Regions from separate parts of the Streptomyces sp. NPDC031554 genome, predicted to be linked through region 2. Evidence: riboswitches for the same ligand, from Rfam matches in the RefSeq annotation. Region 2 holds a riboswitch; each other region holds the start of a gene.

Region 1 (9,471 bases), on a different contig from region 2:
CGGCATCGAGTTCGTCCTCAAGCGGCCGACGGCCGAATTCCCCAACGTGCTCGCCGCGTTCGGCGCCTACGTCGTCCCCGCGGACGCCACCGGCTTCGACACGGAACCGGTCGGCTCCGGGCCCTTCCGGTTCGTCTCCTTCACACCGGGCCGCTCGGCCGTCTTCCGCCGCAACGACGCCTACTGGGACGGTGCCCCGCACCTCGACGAGCTGGAGATCCTCGTCGCCAACGAGGAGTCGGCCCGCGTCAACGCCCTGCTCGGCGGCCAGGTCGAGTACGCCCACGAACTCAGCCCCACCACCGCCCGCGCCCACGAGGGCGGGGGACGGATCGACATCGTGCGGCTGCGGGGCAGCGCGATGCAGGCCTTCTGCATGAAGACCGACCGCGCCCCCTTCGACGACAAGCGGGTGCGCGAGGCGTTCTTCCTCATCGCCGACCGCCAGGAACTCGTCGACGGCGCCCTGTCCGGCGCGGGCGTCGTCGGCAACGACCTGTTCGGCAAGGGCTACGAGTACTACGCCGACGGCCTCCCGCAGCGCACCCAGGACCTCGACCGGGCCCGCGCCCTGCTGAAGCGGGCGGGCGCCGACGGACTGAGGGTCACCCTGGACACCTCGGCCGTGGCCGCCGGATTCACCGAGGCCGCCGGCATCTTCCGCGACCAGGCGGCCCGGGCCGGAGTCACCGTCGACGTACGGACGGGCAGCAAGGACTCCTACTGGAGCGACATCCTCGACAAGGGCACCCTGTGCTGCTACCGCTCCGGCGCCATGCCCATCGAGACCCACATCTCGCAGCGCCTGCTCACCGGCTCCACCACCAATGCCACCAAGTGGCGGCACCAGGACTTCGACGCCCTGTACCAGCAGGCGCAGTCCACTCGCGACAAGAACGAACGGGCCGCCGTCTACGAGCGCATGCAGCGCCGCCTGTACGCCGAGGGCGGCTTCCTCGTCTGGGGGTTCGCCGACTGGATCATCGCGACCGCCCGCAAGGTGCGGGGCGTCGAGACCGCGGCACCCGCCAACACGCTCGACTGGGCACGCTTCGACAAGGTCTGGCTGACGTGACGGGGCACCCGAGGGCGAGCGGCCCGCGCGCGTTCGTCGCCCGGCGGCTGCTCCTCGGCGTCGCGCAGACGGCGGCCGTCGTGCTGCTGGTCTTCGCGCTCACCGAGGCACTGCCGGGCGACGCGGCCGTGGCCCTGGCCGGAGACCAGCCCGACCCCGCGCGCGTCGCCGTGATCCGCGAGGCCATGGACCTCGACCGGCCGGCGTACGCGCGTCTCGCGGACTGGGCGGCCGGCCTGCCGCACGGCGACCTCGGCACCTCCCTGACCTCCGGCCGCCCGGTGTCCGGCTACCTCGCCGACGGCTTCGGTCCGACCCTGCTGCTGGCCGGCCTCACCCTGGCCCTGCTCGTCCCGCTCGGCCTCGGCCTGGGCGTGCTCGCGGCCCGGTACGAGGGCCGGTTCGCGGACCGCCTGGTCAGCTCCGTCACGCTCGCCGTCTACGCGGTCCCCGAGTTCGCCCTCGGGATCCTGCTGGTGACGGTCGTCGCGCTGAAACTGGCCTGGCTGCCGCCGACCGCCGTCGGCTACGGCACCGACCTGCTCGCCCACCCGGCCGCCCTGGTCCTGCCGGTGCTCGTCCTGCTCGCCCGGCCGGTCTGCTCCCTGTCCCGCCTGGTCCGCGCCGGCATGGTCGACGCCCTCGCCTCGCCCTACGCCGCCCACGCCCGCCGCTGCGGCGTCCCCGGCGTCCGGGTCCGCTACGGCCACGCGCTGCCCAACGCCCTCGCCCCGGCCGTGCAGCAACTGGCCCGTACCGCCGACTGGCTGCTGTGCGGGGTCGTCGTCGTCGAGGCGCTGTTCGTCGTCCCCGGCCTCGGCACGGTCCTGCTCGACGCCGTCGCCGAACGGGACGTACCGGTGGTCCAGGGCCTGGCCGTGGTCTTCGGCGTGCTGACCGTCCTGATCAACCTGGGCGCGGACCTGGTGGCCCACCTGCTGACGCCCCGCGGGGAGGCGGCGGCGTGACCCGCACCCGCTTCGCCCGCTTCACCCGCTTCATCGTGGGGGGCGCCGTCGTCGCCGTCCCGCTCGGCCTCGCCCTCCTGGGCCCCGCCCTCGCCGGCGAACCGGGCCCCCGCTCCGTGTCCTTCGCCCTGGGCGACGGCCACCCGCTCGGCACCGACTTCGTCGGCCGCGACGTGTGGCGGCAGGTCCTGCACGGCGGCCGTACGGTCGTCCTCAGCGCGCTCGCCGCGACCGTCCTGGCCTACCTGGTCGCCCTGCCCGTCGGCCTGACCGCCGCGCTCACCCACGCGCGGCGCCTGGAGGAACTGCTGATGCGGCCGCTGGACGTGCTGCTCGCCGTGCCGTCCCTGCTGCTGATCCTGCTCGTGGCGTCCGTGTTCCCGCCGGGCGCGGCCGGGCTCGCGCTGCTCGTCGCGCTGGTGAACGTGCCCGACGCCGCCCGGATCGTGCGGGCGGCGGCGGCCGGGGCCGCCGCCCGGCCGGCGGTCGAGGCGCTGCGCATGCAGGGCGAGACCCGGTGGCGCGTCGCCGTCGGCTACGTCGGCCGGGCCACCCTGCGCACCCTCGTCGCCGACGCCGGGATCCGGCTGACCGGTGTGCTGTACCTGGTGTCCACGGCCGCCTTCCTCGGTGTGGGCGTCGCCCCGGACGCCGCCGACTGGGCGGTGATGGTCGACCGCAACCGCACCGGGCTGTTCGTGCAGCCCTGGGCGGTCGTGGTGCCCGCCCTGCTGATCGTGGCGCTGACGACGGGCACCAACCTGCTCTTCGACGCCGCCCTGGAGAAGACCCCGCGACGAAAGGGACGACGCCCGTGAGCCACGACACCCCCGCCGCGGCGGAGATCCGCGGTCTGCGCGTCGAGATCGACGGACGGACCCTCGTCGACGGCGTGAACCTGCGGGTGCCGCCCGGCCGGGTGACCGCGCTGGTCGGCGCCTCCGGCAGCGGCAAGACCACGACCGGCCTCGCGCTGCTGGGGGAGTACCCGCCCGGCGCCCGCGTCACCGGCGAGGTGCTCCGCCCCACCGACGGACCCGTCGGGTACGTCCCCCAGCACCCCGCGGCCGTCCTCAACCCGGCCCGTCGCGTCGGCGCCCTCCTGCACGACATCGCCCGCTCCCGGGTCCGCCACCTGCCGCGCGCCGAACGCCGCGCGGCAGCGCACGAGCTGGTGCTGGGCGCTCTGGAGGACGCCCAGCTCCCGGACGGCGGGACGCTGGTGCGGCGTCACCCGCACCAGCTCTCCGGCGGCCAGCAGCAACGGGTCGTGCTCGCCCAGGCCCTCCTGCTCGGCGCCCGCGTCGTCGTCGCCGACGAACCCACCACCGGCCAGGACGCGTCGACCAAGGAACGGATCGTCGCGCAGTTGGCGTCGGTCACGGCCCGGGGCATCGCGGTGGTGCTGCTCAGTCACGACCTGGACGTGGTGCGCGCCCTCGCCGGCGAGGTCCTGGTGATGCGGGCGGGCCGGGTCGTCGAGTCCGGCCCGGCCGAACGGCTGTGGCGCGCGCCCCGGCACGAGTGGACCCGCCGCCTCCTCGACGGGAACCGGGCGCGGCCGCCGCGGGACACCCCCGTCGAGGCCGCCCGGCCCGTCCTGACGGTCCGCGGCCTGACCGCCGTCCACGGCACCGCCACGGTGCTGCGCGTCCCACGGCTCGCGCTGGGCGCCGGTGAGTGCCTGGCCGTCGTCGGCCGGTCGGGCAGCGGCAAGACCACGCTCGCCCGCTGCCTGGCCGGGCTGCACCGCGACCACACCGGAGAGATCCTGCTCGACGGGACGCGGCTCGCGCACAGCCTGCGACGCCGCGACCGGGACCAGCTCGCCGCCGTGCAGTACGTGTTCCAGGACGCCCGCGCCGCGTTCGACGAGTTCCGGCCCGTCCTCGCGCAGGTCGCCCGCACGGCGGTCCGGCTGCGCGGCACCGACGAACGCACCGCCGTCGGCGAGGCGACGGCGACGCTGGCCCGCCTGGGCCTGCCGGAGGACCTCGTCCACCGCCCGCCCGGCGCCCTCTCCGGCGGCGAACTCCAGCGGGCCGCCCTCGCCCGCGCCCTGCTCGCCCGGCCCCGGGTCCTCGTCTGCGACGAGGTCACCTCCGGCCTCGACCCGGTGACCCGGCGCGGCATCCTCGACCTCCTGGACGGCCTCGTGCGCGACGGCGACGGCCTCGCCCTGGTCCTCATCACGCACGACCCGCACACCGCGCGCCTCGCCCACCGCGTCGCCGTGCTGGAGGCCGGTGAACTGGTCGAACAGGGCCCGGCGCAGCGGGTGCCGGCGGCTCCCCGGCATCCGCCCACCGCCTCGCCGACGCGGGCCGCGGCCCGTCCGGGGGAGGGAACACGTCCGTGACGGGGCCGCACCGCCGGGCCCTCCCCGCGGACCGGCCGCCGGGGCGGGGCGGCCGCGCACCGCTCGCCGGGCCGGAGTCCAAGCCGGTCGGCGCGGCGCACGGCGCCACCGGCATCGAGGGCTGAGACACCTCGCGCGCCGGCCGGTGCAGCTTCCCGCACCCGCGCCGCCCGCGCCCCGCGCCGCCCGCGCCCCGCGCCGCCCGCGCCCCGCGCCGGTCCCGGCGCCCGGCACCGCCGGGCCGGGCGCCGGGACCGGCGCGGGCTCAGCCCCCGGCCAGCAGCGCCGCCAGTTCCTCCGGGCTGCGCGGTCCGGTCCCCCCGTCGGACAACAGGCCCTGTCCGGCGAGCAGCGGGGCGACCGCGACGCCCCAGGGCAGGCGCAGCCCCGCCGCACGGAGCAGGTCCGTGCGGGCCAGCGCGGTGGCCGCCGGACCGGTGTGCGCGCCGGACGGGGTGAGCAGGGCCGCGTCGTCGGCCCAGCGCAGGGCGAGATCGACGTCGTGGGTGGCCATCACCACCGTCGTACCGGACGCGCGCAGCCCGTCCAGGGTGGCGAGCAGCCGTTCCTGGCCGTCCGGGTCGAGCCCGGCGGTCGGCTCGTCGAGGATCAGCACGCGCGGCCGCATCGCGACGGCGCCCGCGATCGCGGTCCGCTTGCGCTGCCCGTAGGACAGCAGGTGGGTGGGGCGGTCGGCCAGGGCGGTGATGTCCAGCGCGGCGAGCGCCTCGTCCACCCGGGCCCGCGCCTCGGCGTCGGGCAGCCCCAGGTTCAGCGGCCCGAACGACACGTCCTGGGCGACGGACGCGGCGAACAGCTGGTCGTCGGGGTCCTGCACCACCAGCTGCACGGTCGTCCGCAGCCGGGTCAGCCCCTTGCGGTCGTACCCGACCGGCCGTCCCTCGACCGTCAGCGTGCCGGTCCGCGGGCGCAGTCCGCCGCTGAGCAGCCGCATCAGGGTCGTCTTCCCGCTGCCGTTGCGGCCGAGCAGGGCGAGGGCGCGCCCCTCGCGCACCGTGAAGTCGAGGTCCTCGAGCACGGCCGGGCCGTCCTCGTACCCGAAGGAGACACCCCGCAGGGCGACCAGCTCGCTCATGACAGGGGCCTTTCCAGGACGAGGGCGATGACGGCCAGAGCCACCAGGAGGGCGGCCGCGGCCGCCGTGAAGCGCGCCGAGACGCGGGCCTCGGGCACCAGGACCCGCAGGGTGCCGTCGTAACCGCGTCCGGCGAGCCCGGCCTGTAGCCGCGCCGCCCGGTCGAAGGCCCGCACGAAGGCGGTGGCGCCGAGCCCGGCGAGCGAACGCCACTCGGCGGCCCGGCCGGTGTGCCCGAGCCGGGCCGCCTGCGCCTCCCGGATCCGGCGCATCGAGTCCAGCAGCAGGAAACTCATGCGGTACGTCACCAGGGCGACGTCGACGACCGGCGCGGGCACGCCGGCCCTCACCAGGCGGGGCAGCAGGTCCGACATGGGCGTGGTGAACGCGAACAGCAGCACGCCGAGCGAGGCGGCCGAGGTGCGCAGCATCAGCTCCCCGGCCCGCACCGGGCCGCCGTCGGCCGGCGTCACGAACCCGTCGGGCCCGCCCACCTGCACGAGCAGGGTGAGCGCGCCCGACGCGCAGAAGCCCAGCGGGACCCGGTAGGCGCGCCACAGCCGGCGGGGCGGCACCCCCGCCGGCCCCAGCAGCAGGGCGAGCGCCGTCAGCAGGACCAGGGCCGCGCCGGGCCAGGGCGGCAGGGAGACCGCGAGCAGGGTGAGGCCGAGCCCCAGCACGGCCTTGTCCACGGGATGGCGGTGGCGCCAGCGGCTGCTGTGCGCCGCCGCGTCGATCGGCAGCACGCCCGGTCAGACCCGTCCCCGCGAGGACTTCCCCGGATCGGGCGCGCCCACGCCGTCGGGCCCCGCGGCCCCGCTGCGCGCTTCGGCACCGGCCCGGGCGTCGGCGCCGTCCCGCGGTTCGGTGCCGCTCAGGGCGTCGCCACCGCTCCGGGCGTCGGTGCCGTCCGGGACGTCGGCCCCGTCCTGCTCCCGCTCCAGCCTTGCCAGCGTCCGCAGTTCGCCCTGGCGGCGGCCGCGGCGCACCCCGAAGTAGTAGGCGAGGACGCCCGCGCCCAGGGCCGCCTGGAGGGCGAACAGCGCCGACTCGATCTCCCCGGACGGCGGCTCGTACAGGGGCGAGAACCACGGCTCGTAGTCCGGCCGCAGCTCGGTGATCGCCGTCTCCGCCTCGCCGTCGGCCCCGGCGAACGGCTGCTCCTTGTGGTCGCCGAGGCCCAGGGCCAGCGGCAGCACCGCGAGCGCGAGCACGGCGAGCAGCAGCAGGAGGTTGATCCTCGTGTTCCGCTTCACCGGGTCACCGCCCCGGTCGTGTCCGACGTGCGGTCCCCGGCCGGCAGCACGCCCAGCCGGGCCAGTTCGCCCTTGCTGGACTGCACGAGCAGCCGCATCACCAGGACGGTCAGGAGCCCCTCGCTCACCGCCAGCGGGATCTGCGTGACGGCGAAGATGGACCCGAACTTGCCGAGCGCGCCGAGGAACCCGCTGCTCGGGTCGGGGAACGCCAGCGCCAGCTGCACACTGGTCACGCAGTAGGTGGACAGGTCGGCGACGAACGCGCCGGCGAACACCGCGACCATCAGCGGCACGCGGCGGTGCCGCAGCAGGCGGTACACGCCGTATCCGGCCCACGGCCCGACGATCGCCATGGAGAACACGTTGGCGCCGAGCGTGGTCAGGCCGCCGTGTGCGAGCAGCAGGGCCTGGAAGAGCAGGGTGATCGTGCCCAGCACGGCCATGATCGGCGGCCGGAACAGCACGGCGCCCAGCCCGGTACCGGTGGGATGTGAACAACTCCCGGTCACCGAAGGGAGTTTGAGAGCGGACAGGACGAACGTGAAGGCGCCGGAGGCGCCGAGCAGCAGGGTGCTCTCGGGATGTTCCCTGACTTCACGGGTGAGCGACCGGGCTCCGTGGACGACGAACGGCGCCGACGCGACGCTCCAGGCGACCGCGTGCGCCGGAGGCAGAAAACCCTCGGCTATGTGCATGGCTCAGCAGACCCTCTCCAGCACCTCGTGGATGGTTGACGCGCCTTGGCCGGTCTCCTGGCTGACGGGTACCACCGCCCGTGCTCCGCCTTCCCGGGTCCATGAGGACCCAGTGGCTGCCCGTGAGGGCCGGAGCCGGACTTCCCGATCACAGTGGCGAGGGCCGCACCGGCATCACACCGGATTTCCCGTTCACCAAGGCGTGGTGACAGTAGTGCGAGGACAGGGGCGGTGACAAGCGGGAACGGGGGCGCACGGACGGCGGACGCGGGGTGTCGTCCCGGCGCACACCGGCCTCGCCGGGGCTGTGGGGACCCCGGTCGGCGGCCGTGTCGGTTTCGCCACACCGGCCGGCCGGGGGCCGCGCGGGACCGGGGCCCGCGGGGTCAGCGGCCGTGCCAGTCCAGGCACACCACGAGCGCGTCGTCCTGCGCCGCGGACCCGCCGCGGCGCCCCGTCAGTTCACGCAGCACGGCGCACGGGACCTCGGCCGCCGGCAGCAGCCGGGTGGCGGCGATCGCGCGGGCCAGGGCGGTGTCCCCGTACGTCCTTCCGCCGGACGGGGCGACCGCGTGGACGCCGTCGCTGACGAACACCAGCCGGTCACCGGGCTCCACCTGGAGCGGCTGTGCCACGTAGTCGGTCTCCTCGAACATGCCCAGCGGCAACTGGGCTTCCAGGTGCACGCGTTCGACGGTGCCCGCCCGCAGCCGCAGCAGCCGCGGCGAGCCGGCGTCCACCACCTGGGCCCGTCCCGTGGCGAGTTCGACCTCCAGCATCAGCACCGACAGGTGGCGGCGGCCCCGGTGGTGGGCGTGCACCGCCTGGTCGGCCAGCGCCGCCTGATCGGCGATCGGCAGACCGGCCCGCCGCGCGTTGCGCAGCGCGCTGACCGCCAGGTTCGTCAGCAGCGACGCCTCCGTGCCCTCCCCCGTGCCGTTGTTGACGTACAGGGTGAGGCGGTCGTCCGTCGCGGACCAGTCGAAGTGGTCGCCGTGGACGGCGTAGGCGGGCTCCACCTGGGCGCCGAGCGCGTATCCGGGGCCGGTGCCGGAGCGGGCCGGGAGGAGCTGCCACTGCATCTCCGCGGCCAGGGTGAGCCGTTCCCTGCGCCGGGCCCGCAGGTACAGGTCGGTGGCCCGCTCGGCCACGACCACCTCGTGCCCGAGCACCTGCGCGACCTCCGCCAGCTCGCCCAGCACGTCCGGCGCCCCGCCGTCCTCGGGCAGCGTCACCGACAGCACCCCGAGCCGGTCGCCGCGCACCGAGACCGGCAGGTGCGCCCGCACCCGCCCGCTCCCGGCCGGCTCGACGCACGGCTCCTGCGCGCCGAACGCGCGGCCCGCGGCGCCGGCGTGCACCGGCAGGGGCTCCCGGTCCCGGGGGCCGGCCACCGGCTGCAGCACGGTCAGGCCGTAGTCGGCCATGAGCAGCTCGACGCGGAGCGCCGCGTACTGCTCGACCAGCGCACCGCGGACGGCCTCGACCAGTTCCTGGGGTGCCGCCGTGCGCAGGGCGCGTTCGGCGGTGACGAATCTGTTCGTGACGGGGGGTACCACGACGGGAGTAACACCGATCCTTCGCTCTGTGGCCGGTCCGCCGGCCGGAGGCGTCCCGCGCGCCGGAGCGGCGCGGCGGGTTCGAGGGGTTCCGAGGGGCGGGGGAGCCGCCAGTACGCCGGCGGCCGTCCCGGTGTCTGCGAGAGTGTGACCGTGACTGCCTTCCGCCACCGCCCGGAACCCGACCAGGTCGCACGGGTGACCGCGACGGCCGCGGAGCTGCTGGAAGTGCTGTGGGGACGGGCCTCCACGGCGCCCGCGTCCGCGTCCCAGCTCCGCGTGCTGTTCGTCCTGGAGCACCAGGAGGGCATCAACCTGCGCACCCTCGCCGACTCGCTGGCCTCCACCCCGCCGTCCACGAGCCGCCTGTGCGACCGGCTCCAGGCCGCCGGGCTGGTGGAGCGGGTGGTGAGCCCTTCCGACCGGCGTGAGCTGCGGCTGCGCCTCAGCGCACGGGGGC
Region 2 (9,471 bases):
TCATGCCCGCGATACCGATCGCGGCTATCAGCTTGCGCTTCACGCCAACCCTCCTCAGGGATGCCACAAACCCCCCTGCCTCCCCGCCGCGGTCGAGCGTCAACGCGTACCGTCCGTGGGGCCAGGACCTGGACCAATGGTGTAGACCAGTACCGGGAGCTTGGCTCAGACCAATAGGGCTGTCAAGGGTGTCCGAGCGGGGTCGAGTCGTCCGTTACGGGACCGCGATATGCAGGAACTTTTCAATTCCGGGGCGGCCGATCGGGCCCCTCCGGCGGAACGAACCACCCGGGCCCGAAAGCGTGCTGGACTAGACCAACGAGGGTCCCGGAGGTATACAGAGGGGATCACGGAGCGTGCGGGGTCACCGCACCGGACACCCCGCCCGCGCACCCGTGCCACGATGTGAGCCGCGGCCGACGTCAGCGTCGGCCCGTTCGGCACCCGGAGCCGGGAAGGCAGGCCATGAGCACCGACGTCAGCAGTGCGGAGAACGAGGGTGGGGCGACCGTCCGTACCGCGCGCGTGCCCAAGTACTACCGCCTGAAGAAGCACCTCCTCGACATGACCGAGACGCAGTCGCCCGGCACCCCGGTGCCGCCCGAGCGCACGCTGGCGGCCGAGTTCGACACCTCGCGCACCACCGTGCGCCAGGCGCTCCAGGAACTGGTCGTCGAGGGCCGGCTGGAGCGCATCCAGGGCAAGGGCACCTTCGTCGCCAAGCCGAAGGTCTCCCAGGCGCTCCAACTCACCTCGTACACCGAGGACATGCGCGCCCAGGGCCTCGAACCCACCTCGCAGCTGCTGGAGATCGGCTACATCACCGCCGACGACCGCCTCGCCGGGCTGCTCGACATCACCGCGGGCGGCCGCGTGCTGCGCATCGAGCGGCTGCGCATGGCCAACGGCGAGCCGATGGCCATCGAGACCACCCACCTGTCGGCCAAGCGCTTCCCGGCCCTGCGCAGGTCACTGGTGAAGTACACGTCCCTCTACACCGCGCTCGCCGAGGTCTACGACGTCCACCTGGCCGAGGCCGAGGAGACCATCGAGACCTCCCTGGCCACCCCGCGCGAGGCGGGCCTGCTCGGCACGGACGTCGGCCTGCCGATGCTGATGCTGTCCCGCCACTCCGTGGACAAGGAGGGCCGGCCGGTGGAGTGGGTGCGGTCGGTGTACCGGGGGGACCGGTACAAGTTCGTCGCGCGGCTCAAGCGGCCGGTGGACTGAGGAGCGGCCGCGTCGGGCGGTCGTGTGGAGGGACGGGAGTGATATCCGGACAGGGTCTTCCGCTTCCCTTTATCCGTCACCTACATTTCGTGCGCGTTGCACGTGATCTGCCAGGAGACGGAGCCGCCCGATGCCAGAAGCCCCAGAAGTGACCGCGAGGCCGGTGGTGACGCCGTTGCGCGTCGTCATCGGCCTGTGCCTGTTCGCGCCCTTCGTGGCGATGCTGTGGGTCGGTTCGTACGCGAAGACCGACCCCACGTTCATCGGCATTCCCTTCTTCTACTGGTACCAGATGCTGTGGGTGCTGCTCTCCACCGCGCTCACGGTGACCGCCTACAAGCTGTGGCAGCTCGACCAGCGCGGCCGCGGCAACCGGGGCGGGGGTGCGGCGAAGTGAAGGACGGCGTGAACGGCGTCGCACTCGCCGTCTTCATCTTCTTCTTCCTGGCCGTCACGGTCATGGGCTTCCTGGCCGCGCGCTGGCGCAAGGCCGCCGACGAGCACAGCCTCGACGAATGGGGCCTGGGCGGCCGGTCGTTCGGCACCTGGGTCACCTGGTTCCTGCTCGGCGGCGACCTGTACACCGCCTACACGTTCGTGGCGGTCCCGGCGGCCATCTACGCGGCCGGCGCGGCGGGCTTCTTCGCGGTGCCGTACACGATCCTCGTCTACCCGCTGATCTTCACGTTCCTGCCACGCCTGTGGTCGGTGTCGCACCGGCACGGGTACGTGACGACCTCGGACTTCGTGCGCGGCCGGTTCGGCTCCAAGGGGCTGTCCCTGGCCGTGGCCGTCACCGGCATCCTGGCCACCATGCCGTACATCGCGCTCCAGCTCGTCGGCATCCAGGCCGTGCTGGACGTGATGGGCGTCGGCGGCGGCGAGAACACCAACTGGTTCGTCAAGGACCTGCCGCTGCTGATCGCCTTCGGCGTGCTGGCGGCGTACACCTACTCGTCGGGTCTGCGGGCGCCCGCGCTGATCGCGTTCGTGAAGGACGCGCTGATCTACCTCGTCATCGCGGTGGCGATCATCTACATCCCCATCAAGCTCGGCGGGTTCGACGACGTCTTCGCCAAGGCGGGCGACGCCTTCGCGCAGACCAACCCGGCGACCGGCAAGCCGCGCGGGGCGCTCGCCCCGGCCGAGGCGGGCCAGTGGACGTACGCCACGCTGGCGCTGGGGTCCGCGCTGGCGCTGTTCATGTACCCGCACTCGATCACCGCGACGCTGTCCTCGCGCAGCCGTGACGTGATCCGCCGCAACACCACGATCCTGCCGCTGTACTCCCTCATGCTCGGCCTGCTCGCCCTGCTGGGCTTCATGGCGATCGCCGCCGGGGTGAAGGTCACCAACGGCCAGCTGGCGATCCCGCAGCTCTTCGAGGACATGTTCCCGGCCTGGTTCGCGGGCGTGGCCTTCGCGGCGATCGGCATCGGCGCGCTGGTACCGGCCGCCATCATGTCGATCGCGGCCGCGAACCTGTTCACCCGCAACATCTACAAGGACTTCATCAAGCCGGACGCCACGCCCAAGGAGGAGACCCGCGTCTCCAAGCTGGTCTCGCTGCTGGTGAAGGTGGGCGCGCTGGTCTTCGTCCTCACCATGGACAAGACGGTCGCCATCAACTTCCAGCTGCTGGGCGGCATCTGGATCCTGCAGACCTTCCCGGCCCTGGTGGGCGGCCTGTTCACCCGCTGGTTCCACCGCTGGGCCCTGCTGGGCGGCTGGGCCGTCGGCATGGTCTACGGCACGGTCGCGGCGTACGGCGTCGCCTCCCCGACGCAGGCGCACTTCGGCGGCTCGTCGAAGGAGATCCCCGGCATCGGGGAGATCGGCTACATCGGCCTGACGGCGTTCGTGCTGAACGTGGTGGTGGCGGTGGCGCTGACCTTCGTCCTGAAGGCGCTGAAGGCCCCGGAGGGCGTCGACGAGACGTCCCCGTCGGACTACACGGCGGACGCCGGCGACCCGGGCGTCCAGGTGGAACTGCCGCCGGCGACCGCGGGGACGGCCGCGGGGCACTGAGGCGTCTTCGAGATCCCGCAGCGGGCCGCCGGGGCATGTCCCCGGCGGCCCGTCGGCGTAGGCGCCCGTGCCGCCGGGACGGGCCCACGTCCTCACGGAGTTGACGCTGCGAAGCCGGTCCGACACAACATCTGGGGGTCGCGCGGCGACCCGGCACAAGATGTATGCTCATGCTCGCTGTCGCCGCAGGGGAATCCGGTGCGAATCCGGAACTGTCCCGCAACGGTGTACTCGTGTGCGCGCCCCTCCATGCGCGCCCGCACGGTCAGTCCGAGCACCTGCCGGCAGCGCACCCGGTCCGTCCGGCTCGGGTGCCCTGACGTCCGGGCCTCGCGGAATGGGCCGGTGGACGCGACGCGCCCCCGCGCTCGTGTGCTGCCCCCTGCTCTGCGCAAGGCCCCGCCGAGCGAGGGAGAGCCCCACGTGACCATCGCGCCAGCCGAACCGGCTTCAGCGGCCCCGGAGACCGACGGTCCCGGAGCCGCGCTGCTGCGGACCCTGACCGAACTGACCGCCGACCTCCCCGACACCGACCCCGGCCGGGTCGCCGCCGCCGCCCTGCGGGGCCGGTCCGCGCGGGCGGACGAGGCGGAGCTGCGCGAGCTGGCCACGGAGGCGGCCGCCGGCCTGATCTCCGAGGACCCCGCCTACTCCCGGCTGGCCGCCCGGCTGCTGACGATCGGCATCCGCGCCGAGGCCGCCTCGCAGGGCGTCACCTCCTTCACCGGGTCCGTCGCCGTCGGCCACCGCGAGGGCCTGATCGCCGACCGCACCGCCGCGTTCGTGCGGCTGCACGCCGCCCGGCTCGACGCGCTGGTCGACACCGACGCCGACGACCGCTTCGGCTACTTCGGCCTGCGCACCCTGCACAGCCGCTACCTGCTGCGCCACCCGCTGACCCGCAAGGTCGTCGAGACGCCCCAGCACTTCCTGCTGCGGGTGGCGTGCGGCCTGGCCGAGGACGACACGGCGAGGAGCGTCGACGAGGTCGCCGCGCTCCACGGGCTGATGAGCCGGCTGGACTACCTGCCCTCCTCCCCCACCCTGTTCAACTCCGGCACCCGGCACCCGCAGATGTCGTCCTGCTACCTCCTCGACTCCCCCCTGGACGAGCTGGACTCCCTCTACGACCGCTACCACCAGGTCGCCCGCCTCTCGAAGCACGCCGGCGGCATCGGGCTGTCGTACAGCCGCATCCGCTCGCGCGGGTCGCTCATCCGCGGCACCAACGGGCACTCCAACGGCATCGTGCCGTTCCTGAAGACCCTGGACGCCTCGGTCGCCGCCGTGAACCAGGGCGGCCGGCGCAAGGGCGCGGCCGCGGTCTACCTGGAGACCTGGCACGCCGACATCGAGGAGTTCCTGGAACTGCGCGACAACACCGGTGAGGACGCGCGCCGTACGCACAACCTCAACCTGGCGCACTGGGTGCCGGACGAGTTCATGCGGCGGGTCGACGCCGACGGGCAGTGGTCCCTGTTCTCCCCGGCCGACGTGCCCGAGCTGGTCGACCTGTGGGGCGACGAGTTCGACGCGGCCTACCGCGCGGCCGAGGCCGCGGGCCTCGCGAGGAGGACCCTCCCCGCCCGCGACCTGTACGGGCGCATGATGCGCACCCTGGCGCAGACCGGCAACGGCTGGATGACCTTCAAGGACGCGGCCAACCGCACCGCCAACCAGACCGCGGAACCGGGTCACGTGATCCACTCCTCGAACCTGTGCACGGAGATCCTGGAGGTCACCGACGACGGCGAGACGGCGGTCTGCAACCTGGGTTCGGTGAACCTCGGGGCGTTCGTCGACACGGCCCCCGGCGCCCCCGACGTCATCGACTGGGAGCGGCTGGACGAGACCGTCCGCACCGCCGTCACCTTCCTCGACCGGGTCGTCGACATCAACTTCTACCCCACCGGGCAGGCGAGCCGCTCCAACGCCCGCTGGCGCCCCGTCGGGCTGGGCGCGATGGGCCTCCAGGACGTCTTCTTCAAGCTGCGGCTGCCCTTCGACTCGCCCGAGGCCAGGGCGCTGTCCACCCGGATCGCCGAGCGGATCATGCTCGCCGCGTACGAGGCCTCCGCCGACCTCGCCGAGCGCAACGGCCCGCTGCCCGCCTGGGAGAAGACCCGCACCGCCCGGGGCGTACTGCACCCGGACCACTACGGTGTCGAGTTCGCCTGGCCGCAGCGCTGGGCGGCGCTGCGCGAGCGCGTCGCGGCGACCGGCATGCGCAACTCGCTGCTCCTGGCCATCGCGCCGACCGCCACCATCGCCTCCATCGCCGGCGTGTACGAGTGCATCGAGCCGCAGGTCTCCAACCTGTTCAAGCGCGAGACGCTGTCCGGCGAGTTCCTCCAGGTCAACTCCTACCTGGTGCGCGACCTCAAGGAGCTGGGCGTCTGGGACGCCCGCACCCGCGAGGCCCTGCGCGAGGCGAACGGCTCGGTGCAGTCCTTCACCTGGATCCCCGAGGACGTACGGGCGCTGTACCGCACGGCGTGGGAGATCCCGCAGCGCGGCCTGATCGACATGGCCGCCGCCCGCACCCCGTACCTGGACCAGGCCCAGTCCCTGAACCTGTTCCTGGAGACGCCGACCATCGGCAAGCTCTCCTCGATGTACGCGTACGCCTGGAAGTCGGGCCTGAAGACGACGTACTACCTGCGCTCCCGCCCGGCGACCCGCATCGCCCGCGCGGCACAGGCGCAGGCGCCGCTCCCCGCCCAGCAGCCGGCCCCCGAAGAGGCCGTCGCCTGCTCCCTCGAAAACCCCGAGTCCTGCGAGGCCTGCCAGTAATGACGGAGAACAAGAACCTGCTCGACCCGGGCTTCGAGCTGACCCTGCGCCCGATGCGCTATCCCGACTTCTACGAGCGCTACCGGGACGCCATCAAGAACACCTGGACCGTCGAGGAGGTCGACCTCCACTCGGACGTCACCGACCTGGCGAAGCTGACGCCCGCCGAGCAGCACCTGATCGGGCGGCTGGTCGCGTTCTTCGCGACGGGCGACTCGATCGTGGCGAACAACCTGGTGCTGACGCTGTACAAGCACCTCAACTCCCCCGAGGCACGGCTCTACCTGAGCCGGCAGCTGTTCGAGGAGGCCGTGCACGTCCAGTTCTACCTGACCCTGCTGGACACCTACCTCCCCGACCCGGAGGACCGCGCCGCCGCCTTCGACGCGGTCGAGAACATCCCCTCCATCCGGGAGAAGGCCGAGTTCTGCTTCCGCTGGATGGACTCGGTGGAGAAGCTGGACCGGCTGGAGTCGGCGTCCGACCGCCGCCGCTTCCTGCTCAACCTGATCTGCTTCGCCGCCTGCATCGAGGGCCTGTTCTTCTACGGCGCCTTCGCCTACGTCTACTGGTTCCGCAGCCGGGGTCTGCTGCACGGCCTCGCCACCGGGACCAACTGGGTCTTCCGCGACGAGACCATGCACATGTCCTTCGCGTTCGAGGTCGTCGACACCGTCCGCAAGGAGGAGCCGGAGCTGTTCGACGACAGGCTCCAGGAGCAGGTCACCGACATGCTGCGGGAGGCCGTCGAGGCCGAGCTGCAGTTCGCCCGCGACCTGTGCGGGGACGGCCTGCCGGGCATGAACACCGACTCGATGCGTCAGTACCTCGAGTGCGTCGCCGACCAGCGGCTGAGCCGCCTCGGCTTCGCCCCGGTGTACGGCTCGGAGAACCCGTTCTCCTTCATGGAGCTGCAGGGTGTTCAGGAGCTGACCAACTTCTTCGAGCGCCGCCCGTCGGCGTACCAGGTCGCGGTGGAGGGCACCGTGGACCTGGACGAGGACTTCTGAGCCCGCGGTCCGCGCAGCCGGCGGTCGATCCGGCGCTCGTGGGCCAGTCCCGCGAGCGCCGGACCCGTGAGGAGGAGGAAGACGGCCAGGACCGTGAGGATGTCGGTGAGTGCGTTCATGAGGTAAGCATCGTGCGAGCGCGACACTCCTGACAGTGGCAGGACTGCCGTACACCTTTGAATTCCTGCCACCCCGGGTGCACACTGACCGCATGCTGAAGAACGTGGCCGCGGTCCTCCTCGACGGCGTGCACCCCTTCGAACTGGGCGTCGTCTGCGAGGTGTTCGGCATCGACCGCAGCGACGAGGGGCTGCCGGTCTACGACTTCGCCGTCGCCTCGGCCGAGGGGCCCACCCTGTCCACCCACGCGGGGTTCACGGTGGGCACCGCTCACGGGATCGAACGGCTGGAGAGCGCCGACCTGATCGCCGTGCCGGCCGGCGACACGTACGCGGCGCGGGAGTTCCCGCCCGAGCTGCTCGACGCGCTGCGCCGGGCCGTGGACCGCGGGACCCGGGTGCTGAGCGTGTGCTCCGGGGCGTTCGTGCTGGCCGCCGCGGGACTGCTGGACGGGCGGCGCTGCGCGGTGCACTGGCGGCACGCGGAGCAGCTCGCCCGCGAGCACCCGCGCACGACCGTCGAGCCCGACGTGCTCTACGTGGACGAGGACCCGGTGATCACCTCGGCCGGCACGGCCGCCGGCATCGACGCCTGCCTGCATCTCGTGCGCAAGGAGCAGGGGCCCGAGGTCGCCAACGGGATCGCCCGGCGGATGGTCGTACCGCCGCACCGGGACGGCGGCCAGGCCCAGTACATCCAGCGGCCGCTGCCGCGTTCGTCCTGCGACACCGTGGGCGAGGTGCTCGCGTGGATGGAGCGGCACCTCGACCGGGAGGTCACCGTCGAGCAGCTCGCCGCCCGCGCCCACATGGCACCGCGCACCTTCGCCCGGCGCTTCCAGCAGGAGACCGGCACCACGCCGTACCGCTGGATCCTGCGCCAGCGGGTGCTGCTCGCCCAGCACCTGCTGGAGGCGTCCGACGAGACGGTGGACGCGATCGCCTGGCGCACCGGCTTCGGCACGGCGGCCGCGCTGCGGCACCAGTTCGTCCGGGCGCTGGGCACCACCCCGAACGCCTACCGGCGTACGTTCCGCGGCCCCGAGGCCGCCTGAACGCACGCCGGCGGCGCGCACGGTCTCAGCGCGGGACGGGCCGCAGCAGCAGCCGTTGGGGGCGCAGCGTGATGCCCACCCGGGTCGCGTCGTCCGAGCCGGGGACCTGCTCGAAGCGGAACCCGTCCGCGAGGACCGCCGTGACCAGCGTGAGCAGCGCCATCGAGAAGTGGTCGCTCGGACACTTGCGGTTGCCCACGCTGAACGGCCGCATCGCGTACTTCGGGATGTCCTTCGACCGCTCGGGGCGCCAGCGGTCGGGGTCGAACTCCAGGTGCCGCTCGTAGGACCGCGGGTCGCGCTGGATCGCGTACGGGCTGTACACGATGTCGGCCCCGGCCGGAATGCGACAGCCACCGAGTTCGGTGTCGGTGATCGCCCTCCGCGTCAATATCCATACGGCCGGACGCAAACGCATGGCCTCGACGACGACGTTGTTGGTGTGCGCGAGCCGGCGCACGTCGTCGAATGCCACGGGCCGTCCCCCGGTCACCTCCCGAACCTCGGCACGCACTTTGTCCGACTGTTCAGGGTGCTCCGCGAGCACCAGCAGCAAGGACATGATCGTGGAAGCGATGGTTTCACTGCCCGGGGTGAGGATCGCGACGACCTGGTCGTGGATCTCCTGTTCCCCGATCGGGTCGCCATTGTCGTTCTTCGCCTCCAGCAATGCCGTCAGCAGATCGTCCGGCTTTTGACCGGATGCCCGGCGTTCGGCGATGATCTCGTCGACCAGGAGATGCAGATCGGCCAGTGCGCGGTTGAATTCGCGGTTGGCCGGAAGCGGCAGCCGGTAGAGCGGTCCGAGGGGCACCACCATCCGGTGGTACATGCCCTGGAAGACGCTGGCGAGCGCGATGCACAGCCGCTCGGCCCGTTCGTCCATGAACCGCCCGCGCAACAGGCAGCGGGCCGCGACCCGCACCGCGATCCGGAACGACTCCGAGGTGCAGTCGATCGTCTCGCCGCCCTTCCAGCGCTCGACGAGCGCGCGCGTCTCCTCCTCCATGATCGGCCCGTAGGCCGGGATGGCGTCGAGCCGGAAGGCGGGCTGGACGGTGCGCCGCTGGCGGCGGTGGAGCGGACCGTTGGCCGTGGCCACGCCCTCCTTGCCGAGCAGGCCCTCCAGGGATTCCCACAGGGGCCCGGCGATGATGTAGTCGGGGCTCAGGGCCAGCGCCCCGGTGAGGGCCGGCGTCGTGACGGCGTACACCGTCTTCGGCCCGAGCCTGATGC
Region 3 (9,471 bases), on a different contig from region 2:
GCCGGGTGAGGACGACGGCCGCGGCGGCGCCGGCCGGCGGCGGCACAGACGGAGGTGGCCCTTGCAGTTCGACGACGACGCCAGGCTGGACGCGTCCGAGGTGCAGGACGTGCGCGGAAGCCGGATCCCGGGCGGGCGGGCGACCGTGGGCGGCGGGATCGCCGGGCTGATCGCGCTGCTGCTGGGGCTGTTCCTCGGGGTCGGGCCGGACCGGCTCGGGCTCTCCTCGGGCGGCGACGAGCCCGCGGCGGCCTCGTCGGGGCTCGCGCAGGTGCAGCGCGACTGCCTCACCGGGCAGGACGCGAACACGCGGGACGACTGCCGGACGGTGGCGGTGGTCAACAGCGTGCAGGACTTCTGGGACGAGGAGTTCCAGCGGCGCGACGGCACCTACACGCGCTCGTCCACCGTGTTCTTCGCCCAGCGGGTGGGGACGGCGTGCGGGGCGGCGACCTCGGAGGTCGGGCCGTTCTACTGCCCGGGCGACCGGAAGGTCTACCTGGACCTGGGGTTCTTCGACGACCTGCGGTCGACGTTCGGCGCGAGCGGCGGCCCCTTCGCGCAGGCGTACGTCGTGGCGCACGAGTACGGGCACCACGTGCAGGACCTCATGGGCACGCTGGGCCGCTCGCAGGACGGGCCGACCGGCGCCGGCAGCGCCGCGGTGAGTGTCGAGCTCCAGGCCGACTGCTACGCGGGCGTGTGGGCCCGGCACGCCACCACGACGCCGGACGAGTCGACCGGGCGGCCGCTGATCACCAGCCTCACCGCCGCGGACATCGCCGACGGGCTGGACGCCGCGGCGGCCGTGGGCGACGACCGGATCCAGGAGCGGTTCCAGGGCCGGGTGACGCCCGAGACGTGGACGCACGGGTCGTCGGCGCAGCGGCAGCAGTGGTTCGACGTGGGGTACCGGAGCGGGGACATGGCGCGGTGCGACACCTTCCGCTGACCGCGCGGTGGCCGCGCCCGAGAGTGTCGCCGGCCGGCGTCGCCGACGGGCGGGGACGGCGCGGCGCCGCGGTCGCACGCCGGGCCGCGCGGGCACCGGGCCGTGAGGGCGGACGCCCGGCGGGGGCGGACGCCGTCGTGGTGGACGACGCCGGCGCCCGCCGCCGTACCGCTCTCACGGGCCGGTCACCGGTGAGCCGTGTCGACAGCCCGGCGGGGCGGTACGCCTAACCTCCGGTGTGGACCTGGAAGGCGGCCCGGCGCACGGCCTTGGCCAGCGCCGGGTCGGGGTGCGCGGCGGCGAGCGCCACCAGGACCTGCACGGTGCGCGGGTGCCCGACGGAGCGGACCTCGGCCAGCAGCGCCGGCACGGTCGGCTGGAGCGCGGACTCCAGGTGGCGCACCAGCATCGGCGCCTCGCCGTGGTCGGCGACGGCGGCGGCGGTGTCCACCCACAGCCAGGTGGCCTCCTCGCGGGTGAGCACCTCGTGGGCGTCCTCGGGGTCCACCCCGTCGTGCTCGGCCAGCCACAGCAGGGCGTACGGCCGCAGGGCGGGCTCCTCGACGACGGCGCGCACGTCGGGCTCCGCGGGGGCGCCGACGACGCGCAGCGCCTCGAAGGCGAGGCCGCGCAGCAGGGCGTCCTCACCGCGGGCGGCGGTGAGGAGATCGCCGACGGCGCTGCCGACGGTGCGGGCGGCGAGCCAGGCCCGGTACTCGGCGCGGGCGGCGTTCGGGCGGAGCTGGGCGCAGCCGCGGAGCATCTCCTCGGCCGCGACCTCGATGTTGCCCGCGGGGCTCTGCGCGGCGACGCAGATCTGCTCCAGCTTGACCCAGACCGCCCAGTTGCCGAGCGGGGTCAGGGTGGCGTGACCGTCCCCGCAGGTGAGCGCGCCCACCGAGGCGAGGGCGTGCAGGGCCCAGTCGAGGAGGGGCGCGAGTTCGTCGGCGCGCGCCGGTTCCGCCGGGTCGGCGTCGGTGAGGGGGCGGGGCCGGCGGGAGCTCGCGGTGTCGGCGTCCTCGGGGCCGTAGGACACCTCGCAGCGTTCGGTGCGCAGTTCGGTGACGCGCTGGCGCAGCAGGTCCAGGAGCTGGTCCACCGGGACGGGGCCGGCGGACAGCTGGAGGAAGGAGAGCACCTGCGGCATGGCCGAGACGACCTCGGCGACGGCGCCGGGCTCCTGGCCAGCGGGTTCCGGGGTGGCCAGCGACCAGGCGTCGAAGAGCGCGACCCAGCCGCGCAGGACGGCGCTGTCGTCACGGTTCCAGGCGCGCAGCCGCCAGCCGGGGCGAGCGCTGTCGCCGTGCACCTCGATGAGGCCGGCGAGGCGGGCGGTGTCCCAGTCGGCACGGACCTGGGCCACCGTCAGGCCCAGGTCGGCCGCGGCGCGTTCGGCGGTCGTCTCGGAGAGGGTGGCCTTGCCGTCGTCGGTGGCCGCGTCCCGGCCGGGGCCGAGGGCGTTGTCGGCCCAGCGGGCGACGCGGGCCGCGGCGGCCAGCCCGGAGCGCGCCATTCTGGCCAGCTCCGCCGGGGCGGGGGTGCCCTCCGGCGGGCGGGGTGCGGGGCGGCGCTGGCGCCGCTGGTTCACAGCTGAGGGGGCGGCGGCCAGGGGTCGTGGGCGGACGAGTCGAAGCCTGGAGTCGCGCGGGATACGGGACGTCACGGGTGCAGTCTTCCGGTTGACGGTCCGAAATCCCAAACGGAATGTCACGACGGGCTACGGGACTGGCCAACGCACGGGGCGCGGGGAGGGGCGAGGGGGCCTGTTCGAGCCAGTGGTCCGGCCTCAAACGGAACGCGTGGGACCGCTCCGGCGCGGTGCGCCGCGACACCTCACATCAGGGGTGTCAGGAAGCGGCGCAGCACTTCCTCGTAGGCGGCCGGGTCGGGGTTCCACATGGCGGCGTGCGGGGCGTGCGGGACGGAGTGGAGGGTGACCGGGCCGGGGTGGCGGTCGGCGAAGCGGCGGGAGGCCTCCCAGGGGGCCACGGTGTCCCCGGGGCCGTGGACGATCAGGGTCGGTACGAGGGGGACGGCCGGGCCGGCGGCCCCGTCGGCGGTGTCGGCGCCCAGGCCGGCGCGGCCCTCGGCGGCGCGGACGGCCAGCGGCAGCAGCGCGCCCGGGGTGTGGCGGGCGGAGGCGAGGGCCCGCAGGGTGGCCTGCCAGTCGAGGACCGGTGAGTCCAGCACCAGCCCCGAGACGAGGTCGCGCAGCCCCGAGCGGGCGGCGGCGCGCAGGACCATGGTGGCGCCGGTGGACCAGCCGAGCAGGACGAGACGTTCGGCGCCGTGGCGGACGGCGTAGCGCATCGCCGCGTCCAGGTCGCGCCACTCGCTCTCGCCGAGGTGGTTGAGGCCGTCCGGGGGGCGGGGGGCGCCCAGGTCGCCGCGGTAGGAGAGGGCGAGGACCGGGAAGCGGCGGCGGTGCAGGAAGCCGGTCAGGTTCAGGGCGTGTTCCCGGGTGGCGCCCAGGCCGTGCACCGCGATCACCCAGGTGCGGCGGGCGCCGGGGACGAACCAGGCGGGCAGCGGTCCCAGCTCGCCGGGCACGTCGACGTCGGCGTGGTCGAGGCCGAGCGCGGTGCTCGGGTCGCCCACGTACAGGTTCGGGGTGAGCCACACCGCGTCGCCCGCGTCGAGGGTGCCGTGGGTGACCCGCTCCAGACGGCGCACGACCGTGTCGGCGGAGTGCGGGGCGGTGTCCAGGACGGGGCCGACGACCGCGTGGGAGCCGTCGCCCGCGAGCCCGTAGGTGCCGGGGCGCAGGGCGGCGAGGTCGCGGGTGAGGGTCACCCGGCCGTCGGCCGTGCCGTGGACGGTGAGCCGGGGTTCGGTGGGCAGGGGGCGGCCGGGTGACGGCTTCAGCGCCGCGCCGCTGGCGAGGCGGCCTGCGGCCACGCTTGCGGCGCCGGCGGCCAGGGCCGCGGCGGCGGTGACGGCGGTTGCGGTGACGGTGCGCACCCGTCCAGTGTCCTGGCCGATCCCGCCGGGGGCCAGTGGTGGAGGGCGGCGGGGGTGCGGGAGCGGACGGCCGCGGCCGTTCCTCCGGCGCCCGCGGGCCCGCGGCGGACGGCGGGCGAGCCGCTGTCCGCCGGGCCGGACGGGGGCCGGACGGCGGAGCCGCGTGGGGCCCGCCCACCGGCCACCCGGCCGGCCCGCACGGCGGAGCCGTGTATCCGGGCCGGGTGGTCTGGCCGTGTACCCGGGCCGCGTGGCCGGCCCGTCCGGGGCCGGCCCGTCCGGGGCCGGCCCGTCCGGGGCCGGAGGGCGGAGCCGCGTGCGGTCCGTGTCGCAGGGCCGCGCCGTCGGCCCGCGCGGCATCGCAGGGCCGCGCCGTCGGCCCGCGCGGCGGAGTCAGGTGCCCGGTCCCCGCGTCGGCGTCGAGGGCGGAACCGTTCGTCCGCCCGCCTGCGGAACCGCACGACCCACCCGCCCGGCGAAGCCACAGGGTCGGCCCGCGGGGCGCCCGCCCCCGCCCGTCGGCCCGGACCGCGAGGCCGGGTGGCCGGGTGGCCGGGTGGCCGGCCCGCGCGGCGGAGCACGCCCCCCGCCCGCGCGGCGCGGTCGCGCACCGGCACGGCCGTCGCCGTCGAGACGGCGGCCGAGGGGCGGCGGCCGAGGGCGCCCGTGCCGCGGCCGCGGGCCCGGTGTGCCGCCTCAGCGCTTCTGTCCGTAGCCCCGCAGGCGTTCCGCCACCTCCCCCAGCTGCTCGTCGGTCAGCAGGTTCGGGGTGCGGCCCGGGACGGACGAGGCGGTCAGCCACAGCCGGCACATCCACTCCAGCTGGGCCGTGCGGTCGTAGGCCTGGTCGAGGGTGGTGCCGTGGGTGAGGGTGCCGTGGTTCTGGAGGAGGCAGGCGGTGCGGCCGGTGAGGGCGTGGAGGAGGTTGCGGGCGAGTTCCTCGGTGCCGTAGGTCGCGTAGGGGGCGACGCGGACGGGGCCGCCGAGGGCGGCCGTCATGTAGTGGACGGAGGGGAGCTCGCTCACGAGGGTCGAGACGGCGGTGGCGTGCACGGCGTGGGTGTGGACGACGGCGCGGGCGTCGGTGGTGCGGTGGACGGCGAGGTGCATGGGCAGTTCGCTGGTCGGGGTGAGGGTGCCGAGGACCTGCCGGCCGTCGAGGTCGACGCCGGTGACGTCGTCCGGGGTGAGACGGTCGTAGGGGACGCCCGAGGGGGTGACCAGGACGAGGTCCCCGACGCGGACCGAGACGTTGCCCGAGGTGCCGACGACGAGCCCGTCTGCGACGGTGCGGCGGGCCGTCGCCACGAGCTGTTCCCAGGCGTGCGCGACCTCCTCACCGCGGAGGTCGTGGAGGCCGTCGCCGGTGTCGCTTCGCTGCTCTGCCATGCCGCGATCCTGCCAGGTGACGAACGTCTCCTCGACGGCCCCGCGGGGCCGTCGGGAACGGGGGGCGGGGACCCGGACCCGTGCGGCGTCCGGGGCGTCGCGACGAAGCGGAATCGACATCGCCGATTGTGGACACCACGATGCCCGTCCCAGTTCACCTTCCGTTCACCCGGGTTACCTACGTTCATCCAGCCAATGACTTCGAACGATTGCCTGGGTAAATGGAAAGCTTCTCGCTGATCCTCGCGATTGTGGTAGTAACCGCACTCGCGTTCGATTTCACGAACGGTTTCCACGACACCGCCAACGCGATGGCCACCACCATCTCGACCGGTGCGCTCAAGCCCAAGGTGGCGGTGGCCATGTCCGCCGTCCTGAACCTTGTAGGCGCCTTTCTCTCCGTGGAGGTCGCCAACACGATCTCCAAGGGTCTCGTCGACGAGACCGGCATCCGCCCCGAGGTCATCTTCGCCGCCCTGGTCGGCGCGATCCTCTGGAACCTGCTGACCTGGCTGGTCGGACTCCCGTCCAGTTCCTCGCACGCCCTGATGGGCGGTCTGATCGGCGCCACCATCGCCTCGGCCGGCGCCGGCGCGGTCCACGGCGACGTGCTCGTCACCAAGGTCCTGATCCCGGCGGTCGCGGCGCCGATCGTCGCGGGCGTCGCGGCGATGCTCGCGACCCGGCTGTCGTACTCGCTGGGCAGGAAGGCCGACGGCAAGGCCGCCGCCAAGGGCTACCGAACCGGCCAGATCGCCTCCGCCGGCCTGGTCTCGCTCGCCCACGGCACCAACGACGCGCAGAAGACGATGGGCATCATCACCCTCGCCCTGGTCGCCGGCGGCGCCGTCGCCCCCGACTCCGACCCGCCGCTGTGGGTCATCCTGTCCGCGGGCCTGGCGATCGCGCTCGGCACCTACCTCGGCGGCTGGCGCATCATCCGCACCATGGGCAAGGGCCTGACCGACCTCCAGCCGCAGCAGGGCTTCGCCGCCCAGACCAGCGCGGCCACCGTCATCCTGGCCTCCTCCCACCTGGGCTTCTCGCTCTCCACCACGCACTCGGTCTCCGGCTCGGTCATGGGCGCGGGCCTGGGCCGCAAGGGCGGCGTCGTGCGCTGGTCGACCGCCACCCGGATGTTCGTCGCCTGGGGCCTGACGCTGCCGGCCGCGGCCCTGGTCGGCGCCCTCGCCGAGTACGTGACCGGCTTCGGCAGCTGGGGCACGGCGCTCGTCGCGGTGTTCCTCATCGCCTCCAGCGCGGCGATCTGGAAGATCTCGCGGCGCGAGGTCGTCGACCACACGAACGTCGTCGACGACGAGCCGGCCGGCGTGGTCACCACCGCGATCGCCGCCGTGACCCCGCCCCCGGCGGGCACGGTCACCGAGGACCTCACGGCCACCATCCCCGCCCCGGCGGAGCCGGCCCCGCCGGCCGCCCCCACCGTCACCACCGTCTGAGTCCGGCCCCCACCGGTACGAAGGAAGAAGCAGCATGAAGATCGACTGGGCGGCTCTCGGCTCCGTCTTCGGCGTCAGTCTCGTCGTCACCGTGGCCCTCGTGGCCCTGTTCACCCTCGGCATCATGGGCCTCTCCCACCGCGAGCGGGCCGTGGCCCGGGGCGGCTCCGCCACCCTGGCCGTCACCGGCGCGTACGCGTGCTTCGCAGCCTGCGCCGGGGCGGTGGCCTACGGGATCTCGCTGATCATCGTCTGACCGGACGGCACACACACGCGCGTGGGGCGCGGGACGGACCACCGTCCCGCGCCCCACGCGCGCGTGGCGGCCGTGACCGGCGATGTGCGGGGGCCGGCGGCCTGTGGGGTTCTGCACACTGTCCCGTCGCAGGTCAACAGCGAGTTGACGGCCGTTCCGGGCCCGTGGTGGACTTCCGGGGCCATGTACGGCGACGCAGGAGGAAGCCGGTGTGAATCCGGCGCGGTCCCGCCACTGTCACCGGGGTAGACCCCCCCGGGAGCCAGGAACTCTCGTCGCCGGTCTCGTCGAACCAGGGCGTGGACACCCTGAGTGAGGACATACCGCCATGCTCGGCTGCCGTTCGAGGTACAGCACCAGGTCACTGCCCGGCCCGTCGGCCGGCTGAGCCGATGGGTACCGATCGCCACTACGCGTACGGTGCCGCCGCCGGCCTCCTGGGGGACCTGCTCCTCGGCGATCCGCGCCGGGGGCATCCGGTCGCCGTGTTCGGGCGGGCCGCGGCCGGCGTGGAGCGGGTGCTGTGGCGGGACCACCGCGGGTGGGGCGCCCTGCACACCGCCGTGTGCGCCGGCGGCGCCGTGGCCCTCGGGGCCCTCGCCGCCCGTGCCGCACGCCGCTCCCCCGCCGCCTCCGTCACGCTGACCGCAGCCGCCGCGTGGGCCGTCGTCGGCGGGACCTCGCTGGTACGGGAGGCCCGGACCGTCGGGCGGGCCCTGGAGGCGGGGGACGTCGAGGCCGCGCGGGCACGGCTGCCGCACCTGTGCGGGCGGGACCCGCAGTCCCTGGACGCCGACGGGATCGCCCGCGCGGTCGTCGAGTCCGTCGCCGAGAACACCTCCGACGCGGTCGTGGGCGCCCTGGTGTGGGGGGCCGTCGGCGGCGTGCCGGGGCTGCTCGGGTTCCGGGCCGTCAACACCCTGGACGCCATGGTCGGCCACCGCTCGCCGCGCCACCTGCGCTTCGGATGGGCGTCGGCCCGGCTCGACGACGTCGCCGGCTGGCCGGGGGCACGGCTGACCGCCGTCCTGGCCGCCGTCGCCGGTGACGATCCGCGCGGGGCGGTGCGGGCCTGGCGGGCCGACGCGCGCAGGCATCCCAGCCCCAACGCCGGTCCCGTGGAGGCCTCGTTCGCCGGCGCCCTCGGGGTGCGGCTGGGCGGGACGCTGTCGTACGGCGGACGCGTCGAGCACCGGCCCGTGCTGAACGGCGGGCGGGGGCGGCCCGTCGAGGCCCGCGACATCGAACGTGCCGCGCGGCTCTCCCGCCGCGTCGGCCTGCTCGCGCTCGGCGCCACCGTCGCCGCGCGCGTCGTCGCCGCGAGGATCCTCGCGGCGGGAGTGAAGGGGCGTACGTCATGAGCGGGGGTCTCCTCGTCGCCGGCACCACCTCGGACGCCGGCAAGAGCGTCGTCACGGCCGGGATCTGCCGGTGGCTGGTGCGGCAGGGCGTCCGGGTGGCGCCCTTCAAGGCGCAGAACATGTCCCTCAACTCGTTCGTGACCCGCGAGGGCGCCGAGATCGGGCGCGCGCAGGCCATGCAGGCGCAGGCCTGCCGCATCGAGCCGACGGCGCTGATGAACCCGGTGCTGCTCAAGCCGGGCGGCGAGCGGAGCAGCCAGGTCGTGCTGCTCGGCAAGCCGGTCGGCGAGATGAGCGCGCGCGGCTTCTTCGGGGAGACCGGGGAGCCCGGGAGGCCCGGGGAGCCCGGCGGATCGTCCTCCAGGGGCGGGCTGCGCGGCGGACGGCGGGAGGAACTCCTCGGGACCGTCCTCGACTGTCTCGCCGAGTTGCGGGGCACGTATGACGCGGTGATCTGTGAGGGGGCGGGCAGTCCCGCCGAGATCAACCTGCGGCGGACCGACATCGTGAACATGGGGATCGCCCGCAACGCGCGGCTCCCCGTGCTCGTCGTCGGCGACATCGACCGCGGCGGGGTCTTCGCCTCCTTCTTCGGCACCGTCGCGCTGCTCTCCCCCGAGGACCAGGCACTGGTCGCGGGGTTCCTGGTCAACAAGTTCCGGGGGGACGTGAGCCTGCTGGAACCGGGGCTCGACATGCTCCACGGGCTCACCGGGCGGCACACCTACGGCGTCCTGCCCTTCCGGCACGGCCTCGGCATCGACGAGGAGGACGGACTGCGGGTGTCGCTGCGCGGTACCGTCCGGGAGTCGAACACCGCCCCGCCCGTCGGCGAGGACGTGCTGCGGGTCGCCGTCTGCGCGGTCCCGCTGATGTCCAACTTCACCGACGTGGACGCGCTGGCCGCCGAGCCGGGCGTCGTCGTGCGGTTCGTGGACCGGCCGGAGGAACTGGCCGACGCCGACCTCGTGGTGATCCCCGGGACCCGCGGGACGGTGCGCGCGCTGGAGTGGCTGCGGGAGCGCGGGCTGGCGGACGCGATCCTGCGCAGGGTCGCCGAGCGGCGGCCCGTGCTGGGCGTCTGCGGCGGCT

What was found. Region 2 has a riboswitch for cobalamin ahead of ACZ5FU_RS02300 (ribonucleoside-diphosphate reductase subunit alpha). Riboswitches for the same ligand answer to the same signal wherever they lie in the genome.
Region 1: linked by a shared signal. The riboswitch ahead of ACZ5FU_RS29255 (energy-coupling factor ABC transporter permease) and the one ahead of ACZ5FU_RS02300 (ribonucleoside-diphosphate reductase subunit alpha) in region 2 are both predicted to bind cobalamin.
Region 3: linked by a shared signal. The riboswitch ahead of ACZ5FU_RS23080 (cobalamin biosynthesis protein) and the one ahead of ACZ5FU_RS02300 (ribonucleoside-diphosphate reductase subunit alpha) in region 2 are both predicted to bind cobalamin.

Annotation. Positions count from the first base shown of each region.
Region 1 covers NZ_JBVIKX010000013.1:184,506-193,976, forward strand. Annotated here, with positions in the region: gene ACZ5FU_RS29215 (ABC transporter substrate-binding protein) at 1-1,075, shown strand, start outside; gene ACZ5FU_RS29220 (ABC transporter permease) at 1,072-2,043, shown strand; gene ACZ5FU_RS29225 (ABC transporter permease) at 2,040-2,861, shown strand; gene ACZ5FU_RS29230 (ABC transporter ATP-binding protein) at 2,858-4,402, shown strand; gene ACZ5FU_RS29235 (hypothetical protein) at 4,399-4,527, shown strand; gene ACZ5FU_RS29240 (energy-coupling factor ABC transporter ATP-binding protein) at 4,668-5,498, opposite strand; gene cbiQ (cobalt ECF transporter T component CbiQ) at 5,495-6,244, opposite strand; gene ACZ5FU_RS29250 (energy-coupling factor ABC transporter substrate-binding protein) at 6,251-6,754, opposite strand; gene ACZ5FU_RS29255 (energy-coupling factor ABC transporter permease) at 6,751-7,452, opposite strand; cobalamin riboswitch at 7,483-7,667, opposite strand; gene ACZ5FU_RS29260 (PP2C family protein-serine/threonine phosphatase) at 7,839-9,011, opposite strand; gene ACZ5FU_RS29265 (MarR family winged helix-turn-helix transcriptional regulator) at 9,159-9,471, shown strand, end outside.
Region 2 covers NZ_JBVIKX010000001.1:529,182-538,652, forward strand. Annotated here, with positions in the region: gene ACZ5FU_RS02280 (extracellular solute-binding protein) at 1-43, opposite strand, end outside; gene ACZ5FU_RS02285 (GntR family transcriptional regulator) at 466-1,230, shown strand; gene ACZ5FU_RS02290 (DUF3311 domain-containing protein) at 1,361-1,627, shown strand; gene mctP (monocarboxylate uptake permease MctP) at 1,624-3,258, shown strand; cobalamin riboswitch at 3,423-3,558, shown strand; gene ACZ5FU_RS02300 (ribonucleoside-diphosphate reductase subunit alpha) at 3,682-6,051, shown strand; gene ACZ5FU_RS02305 (ribonucleotide-diphosphate reductase subunit beta) at 6,051-7,061, shown strand; gene ACZ5FU_RS02310 (hypothetical protein) at 6,974-7,180, opposite strand; gene ACZ5FU_RS02315 (GlxA family transcriptional regulator) at 7,273-8,235, shown strand; gene ACZ5FU_RS02320 (bifunctional albaflavenone monooxygenase/terpene synthase) at 8,261-9,471, opposite strand, start outside.
Region 3 covers NZ_JBVIKX010000009.1:47,993-57,463, forward strand. Annotated here, with positions in the region: gene ypfJ (KPN_02809 family neutral zinc metallopeptidase) at 62-952, shown strand; gene ACZ5FU_RS23055 (hypothetical protein) at 1,179-2,615, opposite strand; gene ACZ5FU_RS23060 (alpha/beta hydrolase) at 2,786-3,913, opposite strand; gene ACZ5FU_RS23065 (class II aldolase/adducin family protein) at 4,610-5,302, opposite strand; gene ACZ5FU_RS23070 (inorganic phosphate transporter) at 5,524-6,762, shown strand; gene ACZ5FU_RS23075 (hypothetical protein) at 6,797-7,018, shown strand; cobalamin riboswitch at 7,170-7,309, shown strand; gene ACZ5FU_RS23080 (cobalamin biosynthesis protein) at 7,411-8,379, shown strand; gene ACZ5FU_RS23085 (cobyric acid synthase) at 8,376-9,471, shown strand, end outside.